One region of the Virgibacillus tibetensis genome, then DNA from elsewhere that is predicted to be linked to it. Evidence: riboswitches for the same ligand, from Rfam matches in the RefSeq annotation. Region 1 holds a riboswitch; each other region holds the start of a gene.
What was found. A riboswitch is a leader RNA that binds a small molecule or an ion and turns the genes downstream of it on or off. The one in region 1 is predicted to bind S-adenosylmethionine.
Positions count from the first base shown of each region.

Region 2: it holds a riboswitch for S-adenosylmethionine, as region 1 does, so the genes downstream of both, QGM71_RS14960 (class I adenylate-forming enzyme family protein) here and QGM71_RS15790 (methionine ABC transporter ATP-binding protein) in region 1, are expected to answer to the same signal.
Region 3: it holds a riboswitch for S-adenosylmethionine, as region 1 does, so the genes downstream of both, QGM71_RS12805 (PLP-dependent aspartate aminotransferase family protein) here and QGM71_RS15790 (methionine ABC transporter ATP-binding protein) in region 1, are expected to answer to the same signal.
Region 4: it holds a riboswitch for S-adenosylmethionine, as region 1 does, so the genes downstream of both, QGM71_RS16945 (LLM class flavin-dependent oxidoreductase) here and QGM71_RS15790 (methionine ABC transporter ATP-binding protein) in region 1, are expected to answer to the same signal.

Region 1 covers NZ_JARZFX010000009.1:93,903-97,628, reverse strand. Annotated here, with positions in the region: gene QGM71_RS15800 (toprim domain-containing protein) at 1-293, shown strand, start outside; gene QGM71_RS15795 (thioredoxin family protein) at 364-678, shown strand; SAM riboswitch class I at 1,248-1,359, shown strand; gene QGM71_RS15790 (methionine ABC transporter ATP-binding protein) at 1,487-2,518, shown strand; gene QGM71_RS15785 (methionine ABC transporter permease) at 2,508-3,176, shown strand; gene QGM71_RS15780 (MetQ/NlpA family ABC transporter substrate-binding protein) at 3,224-3,726, shown strand, end outside.
Region 2 covers NZ_JARZFX010000008.1:82,681-86,406, reverse strand. Annotated here, with positions in the region: gene QGM71_RS14965 (enoyl-CoA hydratase/isomerase family protein) at 1-205, opposite strand, end outside; gene QGM71_RS14960 (class I adenylate-forming enzyme family protein) at 228-1,796, opposite strand; SAM riboswitch class I at 2,014-2,114, opposite strand; gene QGM71_RS14955 (OmpA family protein) at 2,313-3,005, opposite strand; gene QGM71_RS14950 (MotA/TolQ/ExbB proton channel family protein) at 2,995-3,726, opposite strand, start outside.
Region 3 covers NZ_JARZFX010000006.1:25,706-29,431, forward strand. Annotated here, with positions in the region: gene QGM71_RS12805 (PLP-dependent aspartate aminotransferase family protein) at 1-1,553, opposite strand, end outside; SAM riboswitch class I at 1,660-1,779, opposite strand; gene rarD (EamA family transporter RarD) at 2,324-3,241, opposite strand; gene megL (methionine gamma-lyase) at 3,419-3,726, shown strand, end outside.
Region 4 covers NZ_JARZFX010000011.1:69,411-73,136, forward strand. Annotated here, with positions in the region: gene QGM71_RS16935 (cation:proton antiporter) at 1-46, opposite strand, end outside; gene QGM71_RS16940 (ATP-grasp domain-containing protein) at 226-1,185, opposite strand; gene QGM71_RS16945 (LLM class flavin-dependent oxidoreductase) at 1,182-2,246, opposite strand; SAM riboswitch class I at 2,336-2,448, opposite strand; gene dacB (D-alanyl-D-alanine carboxypeptidase/D-alanyl-D-alanine endopeptidase) at 2,579-3,726, opposite strand, start outside.

The DNA.
Region 1 (3,726 bases):
TTACGGATGATGTAACAATAGTGTGTACAAATGGCACTCTTGGAGTAGAACGTTTTGATGAGCTTTTGGAAACATATGATTTAGACGATAAGGAAGTTTTTATCTTTGTAGATGAAGATCAATCAGGGATTAAACTTCGTAAGCAACTTGCCCGAGAGCTTCCACATGCTGATCATATTTATGTTAGCAGTGAGTATCGTGAGGTTGCAACGACCCCTGAACATATTTTGGCTGCAGCCTTGATAAGCAGACGCATTGAAGTTAACCCGATATTTTTACTCAAAGAGATTTAATAATTTAAAGCCTTGCTTTTTGCCTCAATGGTAAGAAGCCGAGTTTTTCTACTAGTTTAGGGTGGTATTATTGCAACAAATTAAAGATGAACAATTAAACCAAGAGAATTATTTATTATATATTTATACTCCTTTTTGCGGTACATGCGGTTTGGCTAGGACAATGCTCGAAAAAATTGAATCCGTTCATAAACAGGGTGTTTTTTATGAAATGAATGCTTCACTATACCCCGAGTTTATGCAGGCCAATCAAGTGGAGAGTGTTCCATGCCTACTGATTAAAAAGGATAATGAAATAAAGGAAAAAGTATATGCGTTTCAATCTATTGCAAATATATATAGCTATTTGATGAAATATAAGCCGGAATTATTCGTAAAGGTTTAGAATAAGGCTCCTTCTAAAAAGATTGTTGTTATTAAGTGAAAAGTGTTGCTGAAAAAAGTGGATGTATTTTTCGAGGAGTTTTGCATTTTTCCGTAGCTAGTATAACTTTCTTTTTAGGGTGAAAAGACACACATGAAACGTTGATTTTATGGACTATAACTAATTGTTAATCAAGAAATCTTTATCAGCGTAGGCAGAATACGCAGACTCCTCGAAAATATAAAGTGATTTTCTTCGTGCGAGGAAATTTCACTGAAGCATTCCTTATCCTATGGGAACAGCACGTGTCTGAAGACCCCGGATACGCGTTCTTTGCTTCTGAGGAGGCTGAGGCCGTGCCCATGGAAAGCGAAGTATTCTGCCGGAGCGAAATGAAGCGCTCAACATCATTAGAAAGAGAAAATGTGTCATGAATTCAAATTTTCATTACTTCGTCTTTTATATCAACTATGACAATTAAAAGCAGCAGTCATTACGAAAAGAGCCTGGATTAAACTATAAATTTTTTCGTTGACAGTTGAAATATAGCATGCTATGATCGTATCTATCGAACATAAATTAAATAATATCTCTTATCTTGAGCGGTGGAGGGACTGGCCCTACGAACCCGCGGCAACCTTCAAACTTCTATAGTTTGAAAGGTGCTAATTCCTGCAAAGCGTATGCTTTGATAGATGAGGGAACGTGAAGACCCAGTTAAATTATTAACGTCTTTCTGTTCTCTTACAGAAAGACGTTTTTTGGTTTTTAATTGGGGCACAATAATGTAGTATATAGTGCAATTAGGTTTTCACTAGGAGGTATAGGATTGATTTCAATTGAGGGTTTGAGTAAACAATTTAGAACTGACAATAAAACAATTACAGCTGTTGATCAACTGACCCTTGACATAAAAGAAGGTGAGATATTCGGAGTAATCGGATATAGTGGTGCAGGAAAAAGTACTTTTATTCGTTTGTTAAATAGACTTGAAGAGCCATCAGGTGGCCGGATAACCATTGATAATCAGGAAATTACTAAGTTAAAGGCAAACCAGCTACGATTGGCAAGACAGGAAATTGGAATGATCTTTCAACATTTTAACTTACTATGGTCCCGAACAGTAAAAGATAATATTATATTTCCATTAGAAATAGCTGGAGTACCTAAGGCTGAACGTGAAAAACGGGTTAAAGAACTGATAGACTTAGTAGGCCTTACTGAACGAGAGAATGCTTATCCATCACAACTTAGTGGCGGTCAAAAGCAACGGGTTGGTATTGCCCGGGCGCTGGCTAACAACCCGAAAGTACTGCTTTGTGATGAGGCGACGTCTGCACTGGATCCTGAAACAACAAATTCCATTTTAGATTTATTGGTCAGTATTAATGAAAAGCTCGGACTAACAATTATACTCATTACACATGAGATGCATGTTATTCGTAAAATTTGTAATCAGGTTGCTGTAATGGAAGAAGGGAAAATTGTGGAACAGGGGGATGTTTTGGATGTATTCTTGCATCCAAAGCAAACTGTAACAAAGAAATTTGTTGAACAAGTAATGGGGTCAAATGAAGAAGATGATAGTGTTACTCATCTAATTAATACGTACAATCAAGGGAAAATTGTTCGACTTCATTTTGTTGGTGAAACTACAAATCAAGCTTTGATTAGTATGGTAGCAAAAAAATTTACTATAGATATTAATATCCTTCAAGGAAAAATAACCCAAACACAACGGGGGGCTTATGGGAATTTATTTGTTCAACTTTTGGGAGAAGCTGATGAAGTTAATGCAGCAACTTACTTTATAAGAGACGAAACCTCAGTAGAATTGGAGGTTATCCGGGATGCTGACTGACTTATTAAAAGAAGTGAATATCGATAAACTTTGGGAAGCGACCTATGAAACATTATATATGACTGTAATTGCTTTAGCAGGTACATTTATTTTCGGAATCTTACTGGGGTTATTACTATTTCTGACAATGAAAGGAGGAATCTGGCAGAATAAATTCATCAATATTATCGTAGCTTCCATTGTTAATGTATTTCGCGCTATTCCTTTCATTATTCTTATTTTATTACTATTCCCTTTTACCAATTTCCTGATTGGTACGATCCGTGGCCCTAATGCTGCCTTACCGGCTTTAATTATCGGTGCAGCTCCATTCTATGGAAGACTTGTCGAAATTGCATTGAGGGAAGTTGATAAAGGAGTTGTTGAAGCAGCTAAATCTATGGGAGCAAAAACACGAACTATTATTTTCCGTGTACTGCTGCCAGAGTCTATGCCAGCTCTTATCTCAGGCCTGACTGTTACAGCAATTGCCTTAATAGGCTATACTGCTATGGCCGGCGCGATCGGCGCAGGAGGTTTAGGGAGCTACGCTTACTATTCTGGCTTTCAGCGGCGTGATTTTGAAATTGTTTTAATTTGTTCAATTATAATAGTTATCATTGTATTTATTTTTCAATTTCTGGGAGATTATATTTCCAGTAAATTGGACAAAAGATAAATTCGAAAACCCAGTATCATCAATAAAAATTTAAAGGAGATTACAACATGAAAAAGATCTTAGTTTTAGTATCGGCAATATTGGTTTTACTATTAGCAGCTTGTGGTGGGGGTAGTTCTTCTTCTACAAACGAGAATGTAATTACCGTGGGCGCATCAAGTGTTCCGCATGCAGAAGTTTTAGAAGAGGCAAAACCGCTTTTAGAAGATGAAGGAATTACACTTGAGATTGAGCCTTACGAAGACTATGTACTTCCTAATGATGACCTTGCAAGTGGTGAACTGGATGCTAATTATTTTCAACATATTCCTTATTTAGAGCAGACAATAGATGATACAGGATATGAGCTTGATTATATAGATGGAATTCATATTGAGCCTATTGGTGTTTATTCACAATCGTTATCCAGTATTGATGATATTGAGGAGGGGACGGAAGTAATTCTAAGTAATTCAGTATCAGACCATGGTAGAGTGCTGGCATTGTTTGAGAAGGAAGGATTAATTAGTCTGGATGAGAATGTAGAGAATTCTGCTGCTACTTTAGATGA
Region 2 (3,726 bases), on a different contig from region 1:
TATATAAGTCAAATCCTGCAGAAAATAGTTTCCCTTTATTTGTAAAAACCACGAACTTTATCTCACTTTCTTCTCTTAACCAATCTGCTAATCCAATTAATTCCTTCATCATTTTTAGGTTAATTGTACTAACTTTGTTTTCCCGATTTAACCATACCCATAAGACGTCATTCTTTTTCTCTAAATGAATGGTTTCAAAGTTCATTTTTTTTCACCTAACCTCATTACTAAATTTGTCTTACTGCCGAATCCCAATATGGTGCTCGAATTACTTTTTTATCCACTTTCCCATATGGTGTCAAAGGTAAAGATTCAACTAAATGTATTACTTTTGGTTTTTTATACTTTGAAAGTGTCTGATTGCAATATTCCTGTATATCTTCAACAGTTACACTTTCATTTTTTGGAATAATAAAAGCTGTTACCGCTTCTCCCCAATCACTATCCGGTATTCCAATAACTGCAACTTGTCGGACACCGTGATGCTCTTGAATAACATTTTCTACTTCGGAAGAATAAACATTCATTCCTCCGCTAATAATCATGTCTTTTTTTCTGTCTAATAGATAAAGGTATCCTTTTTCATCCATAACACCCATATCGCCAGTGTATACCCACCCATCTTTTAATGTCTCAGCCGTTTCGATAGGCATATTATGATACCTAATCATATTTGTAAGAGATTTGACTGCAATTTCACCTTTTACGCCACGAGATACCTCACAACCGTTCCCATCTACAATTTTAATCCGGCTAAAAAATGTTGATTTCCCGCAGCTTGACAACAGATGTGAATATTCTTCATCCGTTCGATGATCTTCTTTTTTAAGCCATGTCACGACATTTTGTGTTTCCTGCTGACCATATGCTTGAATAAAAACCTGACCGAATATATCTAATGCTTGCCGTAGACGCCCAACTGTTATAGGCGCAGTTCCATATTGAATGGTACGTATTGAACTGACATCAACATTCTTTCCTTCCATGAAATCAAGCACTCGATAAATCATTGTCGGAACTAAGCTAAGAAAAGTAATTTTGTTTTTTTCAATATGCTCCAGCAACAATTTCGTATCAAACTTACTTTCAATAAAAACTTCAGCTCCTCTTACTAATCCAGCCATTAAATAGAGTCCTGCAGCGTGTGGTAATGGAGTCATTAAAAGGATTTTCTCATCTTCCCGTATATTTACTTCATCCATCATTGAAATATAAGTTAAAAAGGTTGTTTTGTGACTGTCCACAACGCCCTTCGGCAACCCAGAAGTTCCTCCACTATATATAATTTTTGAGTTGTTTTCGGGAGTAATAGAGATATCTATATCATGATCTGGTTGACTACTTTGAAAATCGTCCCATGTAATAAAATTAGTAGAAGTAGTTTTTTCCGAATTAGTAATACCTACAATTGTTGTTAGTTCTGGTAGATCTGATTTGATATGTTCAATATTTGAAAAGAACTGTTCTCCTACTAGTAACACTTTAGCCCCGGAATCCTTCAAAATATGGTAAATATCTTTCTCACTCAACATGTCATTCATAGGGACAAGTGTTCCTCCGGAAAAATAGATTCCCAACTCGCTGGCCACATATTCAAGACTGTTAGAAAGCAGTAGAGCTACTCGTGTATTTCGTTCTACCCCATGTTCTATCAAAGCATGTGCCACCTGATTTGCTGCACGATGTAATTCACGATAGGTCATTTTTTGTGACCCAAAATGTAATGCTGTTTTTTCGCCGTGATTACGAAATGAATTCGTAAATAATTCGTTTAAAGTTAAAAGAGATTGACTCATACTGATACCTCCGACTAATACGTTATGTAACTTTCAAAAACTTACTTAACACGCCATAATTTCCCTTGTTTATTCAGCTGTCATTCCATGATATAACGCCTCCTATTGTTAAAACTCTCCTGAATAAACAATTAAACACATAGGAATACTTCAATATAAACAAAAATAAAACCTCTCCTAAGTAAGAAGAGGTTTGAAGTACATTATATACTTTCTCTTCTTATCTTCAAAGCTTTCGCTTTCTGGATTTGGCACAGTACTAAATAGTCTGTTGCCGAGGTGTCATAGGGCCAGTCCCTTAACCTCTCTTGATAAGAAATAAATATGATATTGACAATTACATTACCTTATATAATTTTAATTGTCAATATTATTTTCTGGTGTTTTCTAAAAAATAATAAAAATTTGATAGTTATTAAGAAAAGAATTTAAGAAGCAATTCTGTTTAACCCGGTTGATGGAACATGGAACACGTCAGCTTTTTTTGTGGTTTTATAACCATTCCATTTCCGGCAATTACTTCCCCAAAATCTCTCTTGTTCTTTCTAGTATTTCTTCGTCTTTAAGGCGGAATTTGAATTCTACTCGGCGGGAGTCCTCGGCACTGTACTCTCCGTTTTCATCGCTTCGGAAATCGGAAAAGGACTTGCTGTTTACTGTTAATTTTTCTTCTAAATGGCTTTGAATATTTTTATACGGAAATTCCTCACTCAGAATATAAGAGGCAACACTGTATGACCTTTCTTGAGAAAGCTGCAAGTTGTATAAATAGCTGCCGTCCCGATCAGTATGTCCTTCAATAATTATCTCGGCAATATATTCTTCGTATCCGCTTTGCAGCAGGATGTCCAAGTATTTAGGTATAAACTCATCCAAAAATTGAAAAGACTCCGTCTTCAGTTCAGCATTATCATATGTGAATAATATCTCCGTGCTGAATATGATTGCACCTGTCTTATCATCCACCTCAACCCCCAAGGAAGAGCCACTGAACTCCTCTTTTAACTCGCTTACAAGCTCAGCTCTTACTCCCATAATTTGATCGATTGTTCGTTTCATCTCTTCTATTTGCAGTGATTTAATGATCATCATAATAATGAATATTAACATGAAGCATAGTAGGATGACTGTCAGCAAGTCGGTAAAAGAAGGCCAGAAATGTCCTTCCTCTTGATCATTTTTAAAAAGTCGCTGGTATTTAGTATTCATTTTGATTCAACCTTGGTCCAGTATTCCATTTACCCGCCAGCTGACCAAGTGAATTCAGCTGCTGATTTAACGTTTGAATTTCCCGATTGAGCTCCTGTAACATTTGTTGCGTATACCTGGCATTGCTTTGCTGGGTTTCCTCGGTTACTCGGCGTATTTCTCTGAATTCCTTAGCTATTCCCTCATTTGTTATTTCAACGGAATTTGCAATCTTTCCAGCCACTATATCCAGCTTCCCTCCGAGCGTTCCTTCGAGGTTAGCTACGTAATTTGCAAGCGTATCTTTCAAGATACCTACGCTGGCTTTCATCTGGTTTTCCCGTTGAGTAAACGACTGAGTCATTTGCGATATTGCTGCATTTATCTCATAGATCAGCTGATTATTTTTTACTCCTACCTGTTCGTACGAGTTTGCAGCATCCTTCACTTGTTTTTCAAATGCCTGTGAATCTTTGCTGTGGGCATGGAGGTGATTACTAAATGTTCGGTTGAACTCCTTTAGCTCCTGAAAACGATCCGACAAGAGGTGCTTGTATTCGGCTTGTGTTTGATTAATAACATCCAGTGCTTGGGGCAGTTTAACAATCGAATCGCCCATCTTATCGAAATCACCTGAAAGCTCACGTAAATAAGTCATAATTCCAGCAAGCTTTGAAGTAAGGTCATCACCGAAAACCTGTCTGAACTCCTTATTATGTGATTCCATTTTCTCCACGAGATC
Region 3 (3,726 bases), on a different contig from region 1:
GTAATAAACTGTTCAATAATCGGTGAAGAGATAGTCTGTTGTTTTACCCAAACAGCATCTATTTCGTAAGGAACATCTGCAAGTTCAGACGATTCATTTACCACTATGATATTAAATCCTAAAGATTTTAGTTGTTTGGCATCATTGTTATCTTCAGAACCAATAACAACGATGGCCTTTTGGCGAACATCTCCATTGGAGCGATCAAATGGAGATGACACTAACCACTTGATGGCATCTTCCTCTGTGTTTTGAAAAAGAGCTGGCTGATTCACAGCGGCAGCTATTGCCTGATCTAAATCAAGTAAAATATCTTCTGTAGACTCAATGCCAATGGATAGGCGGATAAGCTCTTCGAAAACTCCGCTTTTCAGTAAGTCTTCTTCACCCAACTGCTGGTGGGTTGTTGAAGCCGGGTGAATGATTAATGATTTTGCATCTCCTACATTTGCTACATGAGACCATAATTTCACGTTATCAATTAAAGCTCTTCCAGATTCGCGTCCACCTTGAATGCCAAACGTTATAATGGAACCATAGCCATTACGCAAGTATTTTTTTGCTAGCTGGTGAGAAGGATGCTGCTCAAGACCGGGATAGTTCACCCATTCTACGGCGGGATGTTTAGTTAAATAATCCGCCACCACTTCCGCATTCTTGGTATGACGCTCGATACGTAAATGCAATGTTTCTAAGCCCTGCAGCAATAAAAAGGCGCTTTGTGGACTTAAGCATGCACCAATATCACGTAATAACTGCACTCGCAGCTTCGTCGCAAAGGCGGCTGGACCAACATCAACATAACGAAGTCCATTATAGCTCGCGTCTGGTTCTGTAAAGCCCGGGAATTTACCGTTATCCCAATTAAAACGTCCCCCATCAACTACAATTCCTCCAATAGTAGTACCATGACCACCAATCCACTTTGTGGCTGAGTGAACAACAATATCGGCGCCCCATGTTAATGGCTTTGTAAGATAAGGTGTTGCAAATGTATTGTCAATAATTAAAGGGATGTTATGAGCATGTGCCACTGCAGCGATTGCCTCGACATCAAAAACGTTAAGGCTAGGATTGGTAATGATTTCACCAAAAACGGCCTTAGTTTTGGTAGTAATTGCAGCTTCAACGGCGTCCGGGTCAGTGCCGTCAACAAATTTAACGTTAATTCCATAACGTGGGAGGGTTGATGCAAATAAGTTATATGTTCCACCATACAGATTGCTGTCAGCGATAATTTCATCACCCGCACTAGCTAAGTTTAAGATTGCAAATGAAATAGCAGCCATTCCTGAAGAAGTTGCTACCGCAGCTACCCCATCTTCCAGTTGAGCAATGCGCTGTTCGAAAGCGTCGACTGTGGGATTTCCAATACGTGAGTAAATATTTCCTGCTTCTGCTAAACCAAAAAGATTTTGTGCGTGTTCCGTGTCACGGAACACATAAGAAGTTGTTTGATAAATAGGTACAGCTCGCGATCCTGTTGCCGGATCTGGTTCTTGACCACCGTGTAGTAATACAGTTTCTGGATTGTGAAAATTAAATTGAGACATAAATAATTCCTCCTTAAAATGTTTTGTATTTTTTTCTTAACTGTGGAAGAGGAGGGAAATCAAAAAGCCCTCTTCCTAAGAAGAGGGCGTATATTTAACGGTCCTCCTCTTATCTTCCAGATCCACCATAGATCTGTAGGATTTAGCACCGTAAAAAGCAAATATAGCTTACTTTAAGGTTGCCGGGCTTCACAGGGCCTATTCCCTCCGCCACTCTAGATAAGAGATTTATTATCTTTATTAAATTATTCTAAATTATATAACCTTTACCACTTGTTTGTCAATGGTATTTTTAAAAAAAGTAATATATCGCAATTTTTGTTTCTTTAAAATCTCGCATTTGATATAAAAGGAGAAGTAACTTGTTACTGACGTAACTTCGCTACGGAAATACACTTCGCTTTCACCACTCCGGGTACAAGTGCAACATCTGCTCAGCTTCACTTCGTTCACTTTGCAGTGTTTTCTTTGCCGCTGGGCGGCTGGTGAGCCTCCTCGTGCTATCGCACTGTGGGGTCTCACCGATGCCTTTCCTCCCGCAGGAGTCTTCGTGTTTTTCCTCCGCTAAGCATTGTGCAATGTTATAAAAAATTCACTTAATGCTTTATAAATTTCGCTGTGGACAGCCGACTCTTACGGAAAGCAACAATTTTTATTCGGTGTTTTGAGTAACCGAAAATGCTCAATGAAATACTGCTATGCTTTTGTAACGAGTAATCGCAAGTACAGGGACAGCCCAATATTTTAGAAAGTAGCCTATAAGAGTGAGGTTATTTAGTTAGCGCTTTATCCTTCAACCTGCGGATTGGCAACCGATATACAGATCCTAAATAAATAATTAATGCTGTCCAAATGAAAGCGAAAGAGATAAGATGTGCACGGGTAAATGTTTCATGGAACAGAAACACGCCAAGGGCCAGCATAATTGTCGGTGCAATATATTGTATAAAGCCTACCATTGCCAGTGGAATCTTCTTCGCCCCGACAGCAAAAAGTAACAAAGGGACCGCAGTAACAGCACCAGCGCCTGCTAACAATAAATTAGTAACAGAAAATAGACTATCTGTTGAAAATGAGCTATCTGGTATGCTAACGAGGTAGATCAGTGCAACCGGTGCAACAATCATGGTCTCGATCGTTAAACCATTCATTGCAGTAATATCTACTGTTTTTTTTAGTAATCCATAAAATCCAAAGCTCGCAGCCAGCAGTAGTGAAATCCATGGGAAAACACCGTAACTGACAGTAAGATATGTAACGCCTATTCCAGCAAGTATGAAGGAAAGAAGCTGTCTCCTTGTTAGTTTTTCTTTTAAAATAACGATGCCTAGCATAATACTTACAAGTGGGTTAATATAGTATCCCAGGCTGGCCTGAATGACATGATCAGTGTTTACTGCCCAGATAAAGAGCAGCCAATTAATACTTATGAAGATAGACGCTGCAGAAATTCCAAGCAGTTTTTTCCTGCTTTTAAGGATCGCTTTGCATTCTTGTATAAATAAGGACCACTTTTGAACTAGCAGCACAACAATTATCATGAAGACAAACGACCAGACGATTCGATGGGACAGGATTTCACCTGCAGGAACATGATCGACTTGTTTCCAATAGATTGCCAGAAAGCCCCACAAAAAGTAAGCACCTGATGTATATAGAATTCCCAGCTTTTCCTGCCTTTGTTCCATCCTATGAGCCTCATTTCTCAAGTAAATTAAGCTAATTTTAGGAGTTAAAATTATAAAAAGCAATTTAAATGCTTTTAAGAGAAATAGGAAAACTCTTTCAATAGGAAGTGTTATAGATTATGATAGTTATAAAGAAGATTATGATTTCAATAATTTTTGGTATAAGGGGGACTATTTATGAGTGAAAAACATAAACATTTTGAAACGGCTGTTATACATGAAGGCTATGACTCTAAAGACATGCTTGGAAGCTTATCTGCACCATTATTCCAAACATCAACCTATTCGTTTGAATCTGCAGAACAGGGAGAAAGACGCTTTGCGGGTGAAGAAGAAGGGTATATCTACTCGCGTTTGGGTAATCCAACGGTAACTGTATTGGAAGAACGTATTGCAGCATTGGAAAATGGGGAACGCGGGCTGGCATTCGCCTCAGGAATGGCTGCGGTCTCCGCTGTCTTAATTGCATTAACAAAAGCAAATGA
Region 4 (3,726 bases), on a different contig from region 1:
CTAACACGATGACGATTATGACCTTTAATAACATTGAGTCTATCATTAAACTACCCCTTGCATTTTCACTCTAACGTATAAAAATTATACCCTTATTTATCAAAGTGAAACTTTCATGCGAAGGAAACATCCATAACTGGTAGATCACCTGTTTTGATGAATTCACTATACCTACACAAAAAAAACAGCCCCTACATCCCGCTGTTGGGTGTAAGGACACAATTTTCACGATGCTGTAGTAGATCCTTCCAGCCTTTTAAGCTCGTTACCTAGAAAGTTAGCTACTTCCAGCATTCCATATTTTTTACGACTCTTAGCTTCAGCATCGCTATTATAATTGGTGTTTGTATTAATATCATACGTATAAATGTTTCCATCTTTATCCTCAATGAACTCAATTCCCGCGACTTGGATATTGTTTGCAGCAAGGACTTTTTCATATTTTTCAAGTACTGGATGATCAAATCCTTCTCTGATTTGAAATTTATCTGGTGCTGACGCTTCTTCGCCTGCAGGACAAAACAAATCATCAATGGTACAAGCATCTGCTGGACATAGTTCAAAGCCTTCAGATGTATCTACACGAACTGCATAGACAAACTTACCACCAACAAATTCACAGCGCGTAATGTACGACTCCGGAGATTCGATATACTCTTGAATCAATGTTATACCGTCAACCGGCTCTTCAAAATTCTCCCCCTCTACATAGCTTCGTAATGCAGTGACAGATTGGAAGAGTTGGACACCAAGACCTTTTCCAGCCCGGTTATGCTTCGTAATAAATTTAATGCCTTCAAAAGTCTCTGCAGCTTTCAATAGTTCCTCTTTTCCGACTGCAGCTATCGTCTTCGGTGTTTTGATTCCAAATTTCTCAAGTTCCAAATACTGTAATACCTTACTTACTTCCAACTGAAGTGCCCTGCTGCCATTAACCACCTTTCGACCATTTTGTTCCAGCCATGAAAGTACCGCACTCGTTAATTCAGGCGCAAATCGATGTCCCCTAGTATGTGATGAAGCACTCATCCGATTATAAAAAATACCTTCCGGTGGCTCGGACGTCAAGTCAACCTTTCCACTATCCAATAACCAATCCTCATAAGGAAGCTCTAACTCTTCCAATCTTTTAAATAAATGCTCTGTCCATTCATTATTTTCATGTATCACATATATTTTACTCACTGCACTACCTCCTGGTCCGTTTTTTTTGCTCGCAATTCCTCTACCTTGGGCATAACCTGCTTTGAAAAGTTTTCCAATTCCTCTAATTGTGGCGAACATTGTAATAACAATAAGTCGACTCCTGCGTCTTCAAATTCGAGTATCTGCTTAGCAATGTGTTCAGGTGTCCCTACTAAGTTGGGTCGTATTCCTCGATTTGATACGGAGTAATCCTGCAGCTGAATTTGTTGTTCAAGCTGGGATTTGGTTGTAAAATCTTTGAATCCGGCATATGCTCCTGATTCTTTAACAGTAGTAATCCGTTTTAATTCTTCAAGTGCCTCTTCTTCCGTTTCCCGACAAATCACATAGGCTGCCATACCAAAGGATTTTAATGGTTCACGGTCTGAATATTTCCTTCGTTCTTTCATATCCAAAATTTTTGCTCTTGCTTCTTCTACTGTATGCCCGTGCATGACATAAGCATCACATAAAGATGATATAACCTGCTTGCCTTTTTCACTTTCTCCACCAGCATACAATAATGGGTTCGGTCGTTGAACTGGCTTTGGTGCTAGCTTTGTATTTTCAATTTGATAAAATTTACCATTATATGAAAATGTCTCTTCTGTCCATAAACCTTTTAAAACTTCAAGAAATTCGATGGTACGTTCATAACGCTCATCATGCTCTGTGAAATCAGCACCGTACTGTTTAGCTTCCTCAGCCCACCATCCGGAAACAACATTTAATGTGAATCGACCATTACTGATATGATCTATATTAGCTGCCATCTTTGCTGTCACCGCGGGATTATGAAAAACCGGACGAACTGCTGTCATTATCTCAATTTTCTCTGTTACTGCTGCCAAAGCTGCTGCAGTCGACCAAGCCTCTATGGAATCTTCATCTGTTCCCTTTATATCATTTAAATACAATTCAGCAATTAACGTTGTATCATACCCCCATTTTTCAGCGGATTGTATAACTTTTTTTGCATAATCAAATGTGGGTGGCATACCTTCATCCTCAACATTCCTCAACCATCCGCCAAAAATAGGTAACCAAAATCCGTATTTCATGTACCCACTCCTGTTCTTCTTTGCTATTTTAAACAAAAAAACTCTTTTCAGGTTAAGAAAAGAGTTTAAGATCACGAAGGATTCTTCCCCTCTTATCTTTCAAGCTAGCGCTTGTTGGAATTGGCACAGTGTTCTAATAGATTATTAAAACCTGTTGCCGAGGCTTCGCAGGGCCATATCCCTCCACCTCTCTAGATAAGAAACAAAATAAAAATTTATTTAATTGGTATAACTAACCATAGGGCAAAAAGTTAGAACTGTCAATATATTAAGCGCAATATAATCGTATTGCCTAAGCTTAAGAATAAAAGCATCGCAATCCATGCAATGCTTTATCTGTCATTAACAATGATCTCAATTATTTTGTCTTCTATTAATTTGCCATCATCTTCATCTAATAAGTTATTTACCATTATAGAAAAAACAAGCTTATTACCGTTATTTGTTTCTAAAAAACCAGATAAAGTACTAACCCCATTAATAGTTCCCGTTTTCGCTTGAACCGAATGATCATGCATGCGATTTCTCAATGTTCCCCCAATCATTCGGTCTTCCTTTCCAGCAACTGGCATTGAATTCAGGAATTCAGGAAACCATTCTTTATTTTGAATGGTAAATAAGAGATTCGATAGTTCATTTGGAGGGATTGAGCTTACATGCGATATGCCAGATCCGTCTCTAATTAAGATTGTATCTATATTCACGCCAAGTTTTTGGAGTTCTTCTTCCAATACTTCAATTCCCTTCTCCCAACTTCCTTCTCCTCGAACTCTCTTACCCATCTCTTTTACTAAAATTTCACCAATTCCATTATTGCTTAATTTCATAAAAGGTATGAGCAGCTCCGATAAAGGCATTGATTCATGCGTTATAAGTACCGTTGTTTGCTTTGGTGATTGCCCTGTCTTTACCGTTCCTTTCCATGAAATTTCATATTTCTTAAGTGCTTGCTGAAATAGATCCAATGCATAATTCGTTGGTTCCCATACAGCCATCCATTCTCTTTGGTTAGCTGAATCAACTGGAATGACGCCTTGTATGGTTATTGTATTTCCTCCATGCTCCCTCTCAACTTTTAAATCCTCTTCATCGTTTTTAGCTCCCGTGATTGCTGTATTTTCAATTATTATGTAAGCTGTTTCAGGTGATACTGTTACGAATGGCCTTTCTCCTTCTTTTGTGGGAATTATTTCTACAATTACTGTTCCCGTATCATAATCCTCATTCGGTGACACTGTAAGTGCTGACACCTGTGACCCATAATAAAAATGTTCATCACTCCAAATCATATCAGGCGAGAGACGTACATCGTCGAACCATGTATCGTCAGCAATAATATCTCCTTCAATTGTCTCGATCCCCTGAGCCTTTAGCTCCTGGGCAAAATAGTCATAATCAGCTGGCAGTAATGTCGGGTCTCCTTTTCCAGCTAAATAAAGGTTTCCCTCAAGCTTATCATCTCTTTGTTTACCATCTGTTT